Regions from separate parts of the Kocuria sp. HMSC066H03 genome, predicted to be linked through region 2. Evidence: riboswitches for the same ligand, from Rfam matches in the RefSeq annotation. Region 2 holds a riboswitch; each other region holds the start of a gene.
The links. A riboswitch is a leader RNA that binds a small molecule or an ion and turns the genes downstream of it on or off. The one in region 2 is predicted to bind S-adenosylmethionine.
Positions count from the first base shown of each region.

Region 1: another riboswitch for S-adenosylmethionine. It lies ahead of HMPREF2833_RS01255 (MetQ/NlpA family ABC transporter substrate-binding protein); the one in region 2 lies ahead of HMPREF2833_RS02250 (methylenetetrahydrofolate reductase).
Region 3: another riboswitch for S-adenosylmethionine. It lies ahead of HMPREF2833_RS01015 (bifunctional o-acetylhomoserine/o-acetylserine sulfhydrylase); the one in region 2 lies ahead of HMPREF2833_RS02250 (methylenetetrahydrofolate reductase).
Region 4: another riboswitch for S-adenosylmethionine. It lies ahead of HMPREF2833_RS02970 (hypothetical protein); the one in region 2 lies ahead of HMPREF2833_RS02250 (methylenetetrahydrofolate reductase).

Region 1 is NZ_KV807503.1:296,259-299,963, forward strand. Features, by position in the region: gene dxr (1-deoxy-D-xylulose-5-phosphate reductoisomerase) at 1-1,191, shown strand, start outside; SAM riboswitch class IV at 1,383-1,497, shown strand; gene HMPREF2833_RS01255 (MetQ/NlpA family ABC transporter substrate-binding protein) at 1,589-2,470, shown strand; gene HMPREF2833_RS01260 (methionine ABC transporter ATP-binding protein) at 2,467-3,519, shown strand; gene HMPREF2833_RS01265 (methionine ABC transporter permease) at 3,519-3,705, shown strand, end outside.
Region 2 is NZ_KV807505.1:2,682-6,386, forward strand. Features, by position in the region: gene metE (5-methyltetrahydropteroyltriglutamate--homocysteine S-methyltransferase) at 1-331, opposite strand, end outside; gene HMPREF2833_RS02250 (methylenetetrahydrofolate reductase) at 530-1,627, opposite strand; SAM riboswitch class IV at 1,671-1,787, opposite strand; gene HMPREF2833_RS02255 (ABC transporter ATP-binding protein) at 1,889-3,043, opposite strand; gene HMPREF2833_RS02260 (ABC transporter substrate-binding protein) at 3,199-3,705, opposite strand, start outside.
Region 3 is NZ_KV807503.1:239,603-243,307, forward strand. Features, by position in the region: gene HMPREF2833_RS01000 (sensor histidine kinase) at 1-87, opposite strand, end outside; gene HMPREF2833_RS01005 (CPBP family intramembrane glutamic endopeptidase) at 148-912, shown strand; gene HMPREF2833_RS01010 (VOC family protein) at 949-1,587, opposite strand; SAM riboswitch class IV at 1,693-1,812, shown strand; gene HMPREF2833_RS01015 (bifunctional o-acetylhomoserine/o-acetylserine sulfhydrylase) at 1,887-3,422, shown strand; gene HMPREF2833_RS01020 (homoserine O-acetyltransferase MetX) at 3,419-3,705, shown strand, end outside.
Region 4 is NZ_KV807505.1:167,115-170,819, reverse strand. Features, by position in the region: gene pgm (phosphoglucomutase (alpha-D-glucose-1,6-bisphosphate-dependent)) at 206-1,840, shown strand; SAM riboswitch class IV at 1,990-2,105, shown strand; gene HMPREF2833_RS02970 (hypothetical protein) at 2,117-2,479, shown strand; gene HMPREF2833_RS02965 (YrhK family protein) at 2,645-2,962, shown strand; gene HMPREF2833_RS02960 (lipid II:glycine glycyltransferase FemX) at 3,183-3,705, shown strand, end outside.

The DNA.
Region 1 (3,705 bases), on a different contig from region 2:
GGCACGCAGGCGCTCGAGGTGGTCGGAGCCGCCGCCCGCCTGGCCCGTCCGGAGAGCGGAGCCACCCACCCGCCCTTCGAGGTCCTCGCCCTCGCCGCGGGTGCGGGCCACCTCGAGCTCCTCGCGCAGCAGGCGGTGGACTTCAGCGTGGCGGCCGTCGCCACCAGCGGGTCCGCGCAGGACGCCGCCCGGCTGGGTGAGCTGATCGACGACGCCGCCCGGGCGGCACGCTCCCCGGCGCCGCGGCCCGAGATCCTCCACGGCCCCCGAGCCGCCGCACAGGTGGCCGCGTGGGAGGGCGCGGACGTGGTCCTCAACGGCATCACCGGAAGCATCGGTCTGGAGCCCACGCTGGCGGCCCTGGAGGTCGGGCGCCGGGTGGCGCTCGCCAACAAGGAGTCGTTGATCGCGGGCGGTCCGCTGGTCACGGCGGCCGCCGCGGCCACGGGTCTCACGGATGCGCTGATCCCCGTGGACTCCGAGCACTCCGCGATCGCCCAGGCGCTGCGCTCCGGGACGGCCGGGGAGGTGGACCGTCTGGTGCTCACGGCGTCCGGGGGACCGTTTCGCGGCATGACCCGGGAGCAGCTGGCCCACGTGAGCCCCGAGCAGGCCCTGCGGCACCCCACCTGGGACATGGGCCCCATGGTCACCACGAATTCCGCGACCCTGGTCAACAAGGCCCTCGAGGTGCTCGAGGCCAGCCTGCTCTTCGACGTCCCGCTCGAGCGGATCGACGTGACGGTCCACCCCCAGTCCGTGGTGCACTCCATGGTCCAGTTCACGGACGGCTCCACTCTCGCGCAGGCCTCGCCGCCGGACATGCGGCTGCCGATCGCGCTGGGCATCGCGTGGCCCCACCGGGTCACGGGTGCGGCCGCCGCGTGCGACTGGACGCGCGCCGCCGAGTGGACCTTCGAGCCGCTGGACGCCGAGGCCTTCCCCGCCGTGGAGCTGATCAAGCACGCCGGGGGGCTCGGCGGCACGTGGCCCGCGGTGTTCAACGCCGCGAACGAGCAGGCGGTGCACGCGTTCCACCGCGGGGAGCTCGGATTCCTGCAGATCGTCGAGCTGGTCTCGCGCGTGGTCGACGAGCACGACGGCGTGCGCGAACCCCGCCTGGAGGACGTGCTCGAGGCGGAGACGTGGGCCAGGGCGCGCGCGGACGAACGGATCGCGGGAGGTCGCTGAACCGGTCTGCCAGTCCGAACTCCCACTGCGGGCGTCGCCATGCCCGGGGGGGCGCTCGAGGGGGGGGAGGGAGCCAGGCGCGGCCCCGGGGTGCGCCGTGGCACGCGATGACGCCGTGCGGACGGGGGCGGACCGGGCGGCGTCGTCCGGCGGTACGGGAACCTGCGAGCACCGTGCTACAGTTCTGGGCGGATGACGAGATCCGGCGCGAAGCTCTGGCTGGCCGGACGGCAACCCTCTCCCGTAGCGGGGTGCCCCAGATGACCATCCGGCCGCGGTTCGAACAGATCACGGCAAGTGCGGTTTTCCTCGAATGGCACGTGTCTGATCATTGCCCTCATCCAGGTGGGACTGTTTGCTCCGCGCATCCGTATCCCGACCCTGGAAAGGCATCACCGTGCGAAGCAAGCGCCTGATCCCCGTTGTACTGGCCACCACCCTGGGCCTGACCCTCACCGCGTGCGGCGGCCCCGAGAACACCGATCCCATGGCCGACGGCAAGATCACCATCGGCATCGTGGGCGCCACCCCCGTCCAGGATGCGTTCAAGGAGGTGGCGGCGCAGAACGACGTCACCGTGGAGTTCGTGGACTTCAGCGACTACAGCCAGCCGAATCCCGCCCTGAAGAGCGGGGACATCGACATGAACTGGTTCCAGCACATCGCCTACCTGGCGGACTACAACAACAACTCGGGTGACACGATCACCCCCGTGGGCTCCACGTCCATCTTCCCGCTGGGGCTGTACTCCAAGTCCGTGAAGTCCGTGGCCGACTTCAAGGACGGGGACGAGATCGCCGTTCCCAACGACTCCATCAACCTCTCCCGGGCGCTGAGCCTGCTGGAGCAGCAGGGCCTGGTGACCTTCACCAAGGACACGATCGCCCCCACCGAGCAGGACGTGGACACCGAGAAGTCCAAGGTGAAGGTCCGCCCCGTCTCCGCGGAGCAGACCGTGCTGTCCATGGATTCCGTGGCCGCCTCCGTGGTGAACAACGACTTCCTGGACCGCGCCGGGCTGGACCCGAACAAGGCACTGGCCCAGGACGACCCCACCGCGGACAGCGCCAAGGTGTACGACAACATCTTCGCCGCCACGCAGGCCAATGCGGAGAACGAGACCCTCAAGAAGGTTGCGGGTTTCTACTACGACGACAAGGTGCTGGAGGCCGAGAAGCAGGAGACCAAGGGCACCGCGGTGCCCACCGAGGTGGACCAGCAGGAGCTCAAGGACCTGCTGTCCCGCTACTCCGAGGACCTCAAGGGGCAGAGCAAGTGAGCCCGGCGCCCGAGGCGCAGACACTGGTCAGCTTCCGGGACGTCAGCAAGGTCTTCGTGACCGGCTCCAAGCGCCGCACGCGCACGGTCACCGCCGTGGACTCCGTGGACCTGGACATCCGGCGCGGGGAGATCTTCGCCGTCATCGGCTACTCGGGTGCCGGCAAGTCCACGCTGGTGCGCCTCATCAACGGCCTGGAACCCATCACGTCCGGCAGCCTGCAGGTGGCCGGCCGCCAGGTGGACGGCCGCAGCGAGACCCAGCTGGCCCCGATCCGCCGGGACATCGGGATGATCTTCCAGCAGTTCAACCTGTTCACGTCCCGCACCGTGGCCGGCAACATCGAGTTCCCGCTCAAACGGGCCGGGTGGAAGCCGGAGGACCGCAGGGCGCGGGTGGCAGAGCTGCTCGAGTTCGTGGGGCTCACCGAGCGCGCTGGCAACTACCCCGAGCAGCTCTCGGGCGGCCAGAAGCAGCGGGTGGGCATCGCGCGAGCGCTCGCCACCAACCCCGAGCTGCTGCTCGCGGACGAGTCCACGTCCGCACTGGACCCGGAGACCACGCAGGAGGTCCTGAGCCTGCTGCGACGCGTCAACCGTGAGCTGGGGATCACGATCGTGCTGATCACCCACGAGATGGACGTGGTGCGCGCCGTCGCCGACCGTGTGGCGGTCATGGACTCCGGGCGGGTCGTGGAGACCGGGACCACCGCGGAGCTCTTCGCGCACCCGAGGGCGGAGACCACCCGCAAGTTCGTGTCCTCCGTGATGCGCACCGTGCCGCAGGAGGACGAGCTCGCCAAGCTCCGGGCGGAGCACCCGGGCCGGCTCGTGCTCGTGGACGTCACCGACCGCAACAGGATCGGCTCGGTGCTCTCCGACGCCGCGCGGGACGGCGTGGCCTTCGAGATCGCGTTCGGCGGGATCTCCATCCTGCAGTCACACACGTTCGGGACGCTCACGCTGTCCCTCGACGGGCCCGACGACGCCGTGTCACGGGCCATCGAGGCCCTGCGCGCGGTCACCACGGTCCAGGAGGTGTCCGAGTAATGGACTGGTCCACTCTCGGCCCGCAGTTGCTGCAGGCAACCGGGCAGACGCTCTACATGGTCTCGGTGACCCTGGTCCTCGCGGGGCTCCTGGGCCTCGCGGTGGGCGTGGGGCTCTACGTGACACGCCGGGGCAACATCCTGGCGAACAGCGCGGTGTTCACCGTGCTGAACCTGCTGGTGAACT
Region 2 (3,705 bases):
TCCCTCGCTCGGTGTCCGGCGCGGCGGGGAGGAGGCCCTCCGCCCGGAACCGGGCCGGCACGGCACCCAGGGCGAGTGCGGTGTCCAGGACGTGGTCCACGGCGAAGCCCTCGGACGGCACCGCGCAGTCCTGCGTGAGCCCCAGCTCGCGCAGCCTGAGGGTCGTGCGCTCCCGGAGGTCGCCGAGGGTGTCCAGGACGGTCTGGGCCGGGTGCCGTGCGGGATCCGCCCAGTGGGCCTCGAGTGCCCGCTTGAGTTCCCGGTCCGGGCCGATGCGCGGGTAGCCCAGGATCGTGGCGCTGGGCAGGGGGGTGGAATTCGTGACGGTCATGATCTCTCCTCGCGAGGGTTGGTGTGGTGGCGTGAACAGGGTGTGAGGCAGCCGCGTCGCGGGTGGGCCGGCGACGGTGCTGTACGGGGTCACTGGGCGTGACTGGTGCGGCGGGCGTACCGGGGCACGTGCTCCAGCGCGCGTGGGCAGAGCCGTGCGTGCGGCTCCGCGGTGGGCGGGGCGCACGACGCCGCACGGTCAGGCCGCGGGGCTGCGGCCCCGGTACTCGCGGGCCGCGTCCCGCACGCGCAGGTGCTCCAGGATGGTGAGCGCCGCGTCCGGGCGGTTGAACGTGTAGAGGTGGAAGCCGGCGCAGCCCAGGTCCAGGAGGTCGTCGATCAGCGACAGCGTGGCCGCGGTGCCCCGGTGCCGCAGCTCCTCGGGGGAGTCCGCGGTGAGGAACCGGGTGAGCCGCTCGGGAACGGGCACTCCGGTGATCTCCGTCATCCGCTGCAACCGTTTCGGGTTGGTCAGGGGCATGAGACCCGCGACCACCGGGATGTGGATCCCCTCGGAGCGCGCCCGCTCCAGGAACGACGCGTAGTCCTCGGGCTCGTAGAGCACCTGCGTGATCGCGTAGTCCGCCCCTGCCTCCTGCTTCTCCCACAGGGACGCGAGATCCGCCTCGGGGTCACGCCCCCGGGCGGGGGACGGGTAGCACGCCACCGACACGGACAGCGGCCGAGTCCCGGGGCGGAACCCGTCCCCGAAACGACGCCGCTCGACGTCCCGGATGAGCCGCACCAGCTCCGAGGCCCGGCCGATCCCACCGGGCGGGGTCCGCCACTGCCCGGCGCCCAGGGGCGGGTCCCCGCGCAGCGCGAGGAGGTCCCGGACGCCGTCGTCCAGCAGCTGCTCCACCGAACGCTCCAGCCCCGCGCGGTCGGTGCCCCCGCACGTGAAGTGGGCCATCACGGGGGTCCTGGTGGTGCGGCGCAGATGGCGCAGCGCCTCGCGGGACACACCACGACCACCCGAGTGGCCGTGCGTGACGGAGAAGAAGTCGGGCCCGGCCTGGGCCATGGCGTCGATGCTGCGCCACACGGTGTCCGGGTCCGCGGTGGGGCGGGGCGGGAACACCTCGAAGGAGACGAGCGTGGAGCGCCGGGGGCGGCGCACCAGCCAGGACGTGCCCGCGGGCGGTTCGGAGGAGGTCGTCCCGGCGGCGGGGGCCACGGGAGTGGCTGCGGCGGCGGGGTGGCCGCCTGGCGCGGGAGCGGACTGGTCCGCGGCGCGGGGCGCGGCCACGAGCTTCGGCCTGTCCTCGGCGCGGGCGGTCGGCGGTGTGACGGGCATCTGAGAAAACCTCCGGCGGTAGGACGCCGGAGGTGGACCCCGTGCGCCGTACTTGCCAGCCACGCGGTTGCGCGGCGGCCGGATCGTCATCTGGGGCACCCCACTACAGCAGGAGGGTTGCCGCCCGGCCAGCCAGAGCTTTTCGCCGGGTCTCATGATCCTTTGGTGGGTGAGACGGTAGCACGAGGGCCCCGCGCCGTGGAAGGCGCACGGCCCGGAACGGCGTGTCCCCGGGGCCGGACCCCGGGGACACACGCGTGTTCAGCGCCCGACCACGACCTCCAGGTTCTCGCCGGAGGCGGGGTCGAAGAAGCACGTCTCCCGGGCGTTCGGCCGCACGTGGATCGTGGATCCAGCCTCCATCTGCAGGAACTTGTCCACGCGGACGGTCGCGCGGCCCTTCTCCAGCCGCATGGCGCGGGCGTCCTCGGTCCCGGGGTCCGAGGTGCCCGGCAGCACGCAGTGGATGAACGCCTCGGAGCCGAGCTTCTCCACCAGGTGGACCCGCAGGGGCAGAGCGGGGGTCCCCGGCGCGTCACCCTCGCCCGTGATCTCCCACGACTCCGGACGGACACCCACGGTCACGGTGTCCCGCACGTGCGCCGAGAACTCGGCCGGCACGGGCACCCGCAGCCCGCTCGCGGCGTCGAGGACCGCGTGGCCGTCCCGGACGGGGACGTCGTGCACGATCGTCATGGCCGGCGACCCGATGAAACGGGCCACGAACACGTTCGCGGGGTGCTCGTAGAGGTGGATCGGATCGGCCACCTGCTGCAGCTGTCCGTCGCGCAGCACGGCCACGCGGTCGCCCATGGTCATGGCCTCGACCTGGTCGTGGGTCACGTAGATGGTGGTGACCCCCAGCTCCCGCTGGAGGTCCGCGATCTGGGCGCGGGTGGACACGCGCAGCGTGGCATCCAGGTTGGACAGCGGCTCGTCCATGCACCACACCTTGGGGTTGCGCACGATCGAGCGGCCCATGGCCACACGCTGCCGCTGGCCCCCGGACATGGCCGCGGGACGCTTGTCCATGAGGGGCCCGAGCTCCAGCATGGCGGCGGCGCGCTCCACCCGCTGCTCGATCTCGGCGCGGTCCAGCTTCTCGTTCTCCAGCGCGAAGGACATGTTCTGCCGCGCGGTCATGTTGGGGTACAGGGCGTAGGACTGGAACACCATGGCCACGTCCCGGTCGCGGGCCCGGGTGCCCGTGACGTCGCGGCCGTCGATGAACACGGCCCCCTCGTCCACGGGCTCGAGACCGGCGAGCATCCGCATGGCCGTGGACTTGCCGCTGCCGGAGGGGCCCACCAGGACCAGGAGCTCACCGTCACGGATGCTGAGATCGAGCTGGGACACCGCCGGGGGCTTGCCCGGGTCGAAGATGCGGGATGCGTGCTTGTACTCGACGGTGGCCATGGTGCTCCTCAGGCTCTCGGATGGTGACGGTGGGGACGGAATCGGCGCTCCGGCGTGACGGCGGCTGCGGGCACGCCGTGGCGCTCAGTGGTGCGGGGGCCGTTCGGGGCGGGCCCCGGATGGCGGCCCCGAGAGGGGCCGCCACCCGCGGAGGATCACAGCTTGGGCTTGATGTCCGAGTCGATGATCTTCTGGGTCTCGTCCTGCAGCTGCTGGAAGACCGTCTTGACGTCCTCGCCGCCGAACGTGATGCGGTCCAGCGCGCCGCCGATCCGCTGACCGCCGCCGGAGACGAACACGCGGGCCGCGTCCTGCGGCTGGGTGTTCTCGTTCAGCTGCTTGATCGCGGTCATGGCGTTGGGGTTCTCGTCGAGGAACTTCTTCTCCTCGGGCTTGTCCATGGCGTCCTTGCGCACAGGCATGTAGCCGGTGGCCTGGGTGAACGTGATCGTGTTGTCGGTGTTCGTCATGAAGTCGATGAACTTGGCGGCGGTGAGCTTGCGCTCGTCGCTGATGCCGTTGGGGATCGCCAGGCCGGCGCCACCGGTGGCGCAGCCGGGCTTCGGGCCGGGCAGGTAGGTGGTGTAGAAGTCGAACGTGGCGGCCTCCTTGAGGCCACCCAGGGAGCCCGTGGACTCCAGCAGGGTCGCACCGCTGCCGAT
Region 3 (3,705 bases), on a different contig from region 2:
CAGCACGCCGGCACCCCGGGCATCCCGCCAGCGCCACCCCGGCGGCAGGGCGCGGTGGGGCGGGGAGGTGTCCGGGGCGGGGTGCATGGGTTCACCCTACCGAGGTCGCTCGCGGGGCTGTCCGGGTGCACCACGCACAATGGTGGGGTGATCGCCTCCCTCGACACCTCGCCCCGTGTGCCGCGCGCCGACCTCCGCATGCAGATCCTGCTGGTGCTCGGGGTGTCCCTGGGCGCTTCCGCGGTGTACTCGGTGCTGGACCTCGTGGAGATGGCGGTGCAGTCCTCGATCGCGGAGAGCTCCACCACGCTCAACCAGCCCCTCAGCCCGGTTCCGGTGATCGACGCGCTGCGGCGCCTCACCAGCATCTGCTTCGCAATCGTGCCCGTGGTGCTCGCCCTGTGGTTCCTGGCGGGAACCACCTCCCGCATCCCCGCGGTCCTGCGCGGCATCGGTGCGGACGCGCGCCGCCCGGGGCACGACGCCGCCCGGGGCCTCGCGCTGTTCGCCGTGATGGGCGGTGGGACCCTCGTGCTCTACCAGGCCGGGCGGGCGCTCGGGATCACGGCGGAGATCACCACGTCCACCCTGGAGAACACGTGGTGGACGGTTCCGCTGCTGCTGCTCACCGCCCTGCGGCACGCGCTCGTGGAGGAGATCATCGTGGTGGCGTTCCTCGCGGAACGGATGCGGCGGCTGGGCCGCTCGTGGTGGACGGTGGCGATCGTGTCCTCGGTGCTCCGGGCGAGCTACCACCTGTACCAGGGGGTGGGACCGGCGCTGGGCAACCTGGTCATGGGGCTCGTGTTCGTGTGGTGCTACCGCCGGTACGGGCGTGTGATGCCGCTTCTGGTCGCGCACTTCCTGCTGGACGCAGTCGGCTTCCTCGCACCGCAGCTCCTGGCGGGCTGACCGCCTGGGTGGGTGGCGGCGTCGTGCCCCGCCGGATCAGATGGTGACGGGCCCGTCCGGCGTGCCGAAGGTGACCGCCATGAGACCGGGCGTGCCGTGGGGAGCGGACCACGTGACGTCCACCGAGCGCAGGACGTCCTCCACAGGGCCACCGAGCCAGTCCGTGACGCGCTCGGGGGAGCCGGCGATGTCCATGCCGGTCAGCCGGACGTCCGTGAGCCGCGCCTGGGAGGGGTGCATCTCGTCCGCGGAGTCGAAGTGGATCATGAACGGCAGCTGCGGATCCGCGATCAGGCCCTTGACGCCGATCTGGTGCCAGTCCAGGCGGCGGCCGTCCGGGAAGATCCGGCCGCCCGGCACGGAGGGGCGGCCCAGTTTCTGCTCGAACGGGGCGAGGTCCGGGACCTCCACGACCCACCCGAGCCAGCCGCCGCCAGCCTCCGAACGCGCGCGGACGGCCTGACCGAACGGCGCCTTGTCCGCGGCGGGGTGCTCCAGGACGGTCACGACCTCCACGTACTGGTGGTCCGTGAGCGGCAGGATCATGTTCTGCGTGCCGAACCGGGGGTGCACGCCGCCCTTCACGGGCTCGATCCCCAGGCGGTCCGCTATCCGCTCGGTGGTGGCCTCCAGCCCGTCCGGCTGCGCTGCGAAGGAAACGTGGTCCAGCTTCATGCAGTCATGGTGGCACCCGTCACACGGGGGTCCAAATCGGCGGGTGCAACACTGCGGACACCGAACTTGACGCGGCGGCCCCCCGGTTCCCACACTTGAGGTCTAGGTCACGAGAGTCAGCGCCAAGCCCCAGCTTGCTGACCGGCAACCCTCCCTACCGCGGCGGGGTGCCCTGGGTGAAGACCTGGCCGTGACGTCGTCCGACGTCCACGGCAAGCGCGGGCCACCGGTCGCCCGTTCGTACGGGCACCGTGCGGACGGTCGCCTGGCCCCTGATCCTTCCGAGAAGGAGCACGGCCATGAGCACTGCACCCACCCCCGACAACTCCCAGGACTGGGCGTTCGAGACCCGCCAGATCCACGCGGGCCAGAACCCCGACCCCGTGACGGGTTCGCGGGCGTTGCCCATCCACCAGACCTCGTCCTTCGTGTTCCCGGATGCGGACACGGCCGCCGCGCGCTTCGCGCTGCAGGACATGGGCCCCATCTACTCCCGCCTGACCAACCCCACCACCGAGGTGGTGGAGAAGCGCCTCGCCTCGCTGGAGGGCGGGGTGGGAGCCCTGATGGTCTCCTCCGGGCAGGCCGCGGCCACGCTCGCGGTGCTCAACCTGGGCGGAGCGGGAACGCACGTGGTGGCCAGCCCGTCCCTCTACGGCGGCTCCTACAACCTGCTCAAGCACACGCTGCCGCGCCTGGGCGTGGAGACCACCTTCGTGGCGGACCCGGACGACCCCCAGCAGTGGCGGGACGCCGTGCGCCCCACCACCGTGGCGTTCTTCGGGGAGATGATCCCCAACCCCCGCAACGACGTCCTGGACGTGGAGACCGTTGCCGGGATCGCCCACGAGGCCGGGGTGCCGCTGATCGTGGACAACACAGTGGCCACCCCGTACCTGGTGCGGCCCATCGAGTGGGGCGCGGACATCGTGCTGCACTCGGGCACCAAGTTCCTGGGCGGGCACGGCACCGCGATCGGTGGGTTCATCGTGGACGCCGGGCGCTTCGACTACGGCGCGGACCCGGAGCGGTTCCCGGGCTTCAACCAGCCGGACCCCACCTACAACGGTCTGGTGTACGCCCGTGACCTGGGCGCGGACGGCGCCTTCGGCGTGAACCTCTCCTACGTCCTGAAGGCCCGGGTGCAGCTGCTGCGGGACTTGGGCACGTCCATCTCCCCGTTCAACGCGTTCCTCATCGAGCAGGGGATCGAGACCCTGTCCCTGCGCGTGGAGCGCCACGTGGCCAACGCCCAGCGGGTGTCCGAGTGGCTCGAGTCCCGCCCCGAGGTGCGCTCGGTGTCCTACGCGGGGCTGCCGTCCTCGCCGTGGCACGAGCGCGCGCGGAAGTACGCACCGCGCGGGGCGGGTTCCGTGCTCGGCTTCGTGCTGGAGGGCGGCAAGGAGGCGGGGATCGCGTTCGTGGACGCGCTGAGCCTGCACTCCCACGTGGCGAACATCGGGGACGTGCGGTCCCTGGTGATCCACCCGGCGTCGACGACGCACGCGCAGCTCTCCGAGGACGAGCAGCTCGCGGCGGGCGTGGAGCCGGGCTTCGTGCGGCTCTCGGTGGGCACCGAGGGGATCGAGGACATCCTGGCGGACCTGGAAGCGGGGTTCGCAGCGGTGGCCGCGGCACCGGGCACCCAGGAGTCGACCCACGAGCGGGGCGATCGGGACCCGGCGACCTCACCGGCGGACCGGCCCCTGGGAAGCATGGAGCCGATCGCGGACGCCGGTGCGGAGCCCGCCGCGGCTGCCGGGACCGGCGCGGAAGGCGGCCCTGCGGCGTCGTCGACGGCGCGTGCGGACGTGGCCGCCGAGCCCGCGGCATGACCGTGGTGCAGACAGCCCCGGCGGTGCGCCGGGACGGTGTGGTGCGGGCCGCAGAGATCGGGGAGCTCACCCCGGAGTCCGGGTTCCGGCTGCCGGACGTGCGCCTGGCCTACGAGACGTGGGGTGAGCTGGCCCCGGACGGCTCCAACGCGGTGCTGGTCGAGCACGCGCTCACGGGCGACTCGCACGCGGCGCGCGGCACGGCCGTGGGGTACGGGGACACAGCGCCCTTCGACATGGCCGGGCACCGTGTCGCGGCGGACACCGGCGGCTGGTGGGACGG
Region 4 (3,705 bases), 160 kb from region 2:
TCCTGGGCTCCGCGGTCACACCGACGGCGCGGCCCGGTCTGCGCAAGGGCTCGTGGCGTCCACGCCGCGCCGTCTCCCCGCGGGCAACGGCGGTTCGGCGCGGGAGGTGGCCGCGCGGCGTCGTCGTCCGCCGGGGCGGGGGCGGGGCCCGAAACCGAGCGGCGCACGGCCTGACGGGGCGCGCTTTCGGGACTAGGTTGGTGGCATGACCAACCGTGCGGGCACCGTTGCCCAACCCAGTGACCTCGTGGACATCGACGACCTCGTGGCGGCGTACTTCGACCGCACGCCGGATGCCGGGAACCCGGACCAGCGGGTGGTGTTCGGAACCTCCGGGCACCGCGGTTCCTCGCTGAAGACCTCGTTCAACGAGGACCACATCGCTGCGATCACGCAGGCGATCGTGGAGTACCGCGCCGGGCAGGGCATCACCGGCCCGCTGTTCATGGGCAAGGACACCCACGCGTTGTCCGGGCCCGCGCAGGACACCGCGCTGCAGGTGCTCGCCGCCAACGGTGTGCGCACCCTGCTGGACTCCCGGGACGGTTTCACGCCCACCCCGGCGCTGTCCCACGCGATCCTCACGTACAACGCGTCCGGGCCCGAGGACCGCGCGGACGGGATCGTGATCACCCCGTCCCACAACCCGCCCACGGACGGCGGTTTCAAGTACAACCCCCCGCACGGCGGCCCCGCGGACACGGACGCCACCGGGTGGATCGCGGACCGCGCCAACGAGCTGATCGAGGCGGGCCTGGAGGGCGTGCGGCGCGTGCCCCTGGAGGAGGCGAAGGCCGCGGAGACCACCGGCACGTTCGACTTCCTGGACAGCTACGTCTCCACGTTGCCGGAGATCATCGACCTGGACGCCATCAAGGCCGCGGGGGTGCGCATCGGCGCGGACCCCATGGGCTCGGCCTCGGTGGCGTACTGGCAGGAGATCGGCGAGCGCTTCGGGCTGAACCTGGAGGTCGTGAACCCCACCGTGGACCCGCAGTGGGCGTTCATGACCCTGGACTGGGACGAGAAGATCCGCATGGACTGCTCCTCCCCCTCGGCCATGGCCTCTCTGATCGGGGCCCGGGACAAGTACGACATCGCCACGGGCAACGACGCGGACAGCGACCGCCACGGCATCGTGACCCCGGATGCCGGGCTCATGAACCCCAACCACTACCTCGCGGTGGCCATCGACTACCTCTACCGCACGCGCGACGGCTGGCGCGGTGACGCCGGGGTGGGCAAGACCCTGGTGTCCTCCTCGATCATCGACCGCGTGGCGCAGTCCCTGGGTCGCCGCCTAGACGAGGTGCCCGTGGGCTTCAAGTGGTTCGTGCCGGGTCTGCTGGACGGCTCCATCGGCTTCGGCGGGGAGGAGTCCGCCGGTGCCTCGTTCCTGCGCAGGGACGGCTCCGTGTGGACCACGGACAAGGACGGCATCATCCTGGCGCTGCTGGCCGCGGAGATGACCGCCACCACCGGCACAACCCCCTCCCAGCGCTACCGGGAGCTCACGGAGCAGTTCGGGGACCCCGTGTACCAGCGCATCGACGCCCCGGCGAACCGCGAGCAGAAGGCGGCGCTGAAGAAGCTCTCCGCGGAGCAGGTCACCGCGGACACCCTGGCCGGTGAGCCCATCACCGCCAAGCTCACGGAGGCCCCCGGCAACGGTGCGGCGATCGGCGGGCTCAAGGTCACCACGGAGAACGCGTGGTTCGCGGCCCGCCCCTCCGGCACGGAGGACGTCTACAAGATCTACGCGGAGTCCTTCAAGGGCGAGGAGCACCTGAAGCAGGTGCAGCAGGAGGCCAAGGCTCTGGTGGACTCGGTCATCGGCTGAGGGCCGTGGTGCGGGCCTCCCGCACCCGGCCTGCTGCGCAGGGGCCGCCGAGCGGTACGGGGTTCTCCCGTGCCGCTCGGCGGCCCCTCGTCGTGACCGAACGGCGCAGACGCTTGTGCGTGTCGGAGCGCTGTGCTGTGATGTTCCCGGATCAAGAAGCCCGACCATCAGCCCTCCGGCTGGTCGGCTGGCAACCGGTTGTTCGCACCCGGTGCCCCCGGAGGAAGATCCGCCGCCCGGCACCCGCCGCGCGGAAGTCTGCGAAAGGTCACCATTATGAGCAACTCTGCTCCCACTCCCGAACACCCGTGCGTCCACGCGGAGGGACACCCCGTCTGCCGGAGCTACCACCCGGGGCACAACGCTCACTACATCCAGGCCCGCCTGGCTTCCGGGAACCAGGACCGGTGGGTCCGGGTGGACCTGGGCGCCCCGCACGGGAACACGGTGCAGGCCACGTTCCCGGACGGCAGCACCCGGACCTGGTGGTGCCACGACCCCGCGCTGCTGGAGCGGTTCCACACGCTGCAGCACAGCGGGGCCGCGGCGTCGTTCGATCCTGGGACGTCACTCGCCACCGTGCCGACTTCACAGGGCAGGCTCGCCCTGCTGCACCCGGCAGTGGTCGAGGGGCAGTGACGCCCTGGGCATGGGAAGGGGAGGACACCGGCGGCGAGCACGCCGCGTGCTGAGCCGCCGGCTCCTCCCGTAGGCTGGTCGGCCGGTGGTGCGCGCCGCAGGCGTGACCCACCGGCCGTTCCCGCCGGCCCGCCCGGTCTGCGCCTTCGTGAAAGGAACCGAGCAGTGACTCCCTCCGCCAGCGCCACCTCCGACTCCCTGTCCAGGGCCGCCAAGCCGATCGAGGTCCGTGTGGGGCACCGCGAGCTGGTCATCCGTGGCCGGTACGAGACCCTGTCGATCGTCAACGACATCCTGATCGGCCTGATCTTCCTGGTGGGTTCGATCCTCTTCTTCCAGGACGCCACCGTCTACGCCGGGACGTGGCTGTTCGTGCTGGGCAGCGCACTCATGCTGGTCCGACCCAGCATCCGGATCACCCGGCGGGTGCACCTGCAGCGCATCGCCCCGGAATCAGCACCGGAGGACTCGCGCGACTTCTGACCCGCCGCGCGGACCGTCCCGTGACCCGAACGTCCTGCGGGGCGCAGGCGTAGGCACGTTCCACCGGCTGCTGCCACTGGACACGCCGTCGTCACATGGGAACACGCCGCACGGGTGATGTTGCGGGTCGGTCAGGTTGGCTATCTAATGAGGATCGACCCCCGCGACCCCAGGACGATCCCTCGCAGCGGGGGCAGACACTCAAGGATGAGCAACCCGCATGAGGCACACCCACGCCCAACCGGACCCCCGCACACTTCTCGGCCCGTCCAGCGTGCTGCAGGCCGAGCCCTGGCAGCACTTCCAGGCTGGTCTCTCGCGACGCACTCACACTCTTGACGGGGCCGGGTGGCACGCCCTCGTCGTCGAGGAGCGCTCCCGGGCCGGGGTGGTCTGGTACACCCCGTACGGCCCGGTCCTGGCGCACCCCGAGCTTCTGCCGGAGGCGCTGCGCGAGCTGCGGTACGCCGCGCATGATCACTCCGTGGCGTGGTTGCGGGTGGAGCCGCAGATGCCGTCCCCGGTGGGCACGGCCTTCGCGGCAGCCGTGCAGCGGCAGAACGCCACGGCACCGGCGATCGCCGCGGGTCTGCGCCGGCTCGGAGCGCGGCCGTCCCCGCGGGACATCCAGCCCGCGTACACGCGCTGGGTGGATCTCACCCGCGAGCCGGAGCAGATCCTGGCCGCCATGACGGGCACCAACCGCAACCTGTGGCGGCGCCACCGGGACAAGGGCATCACCC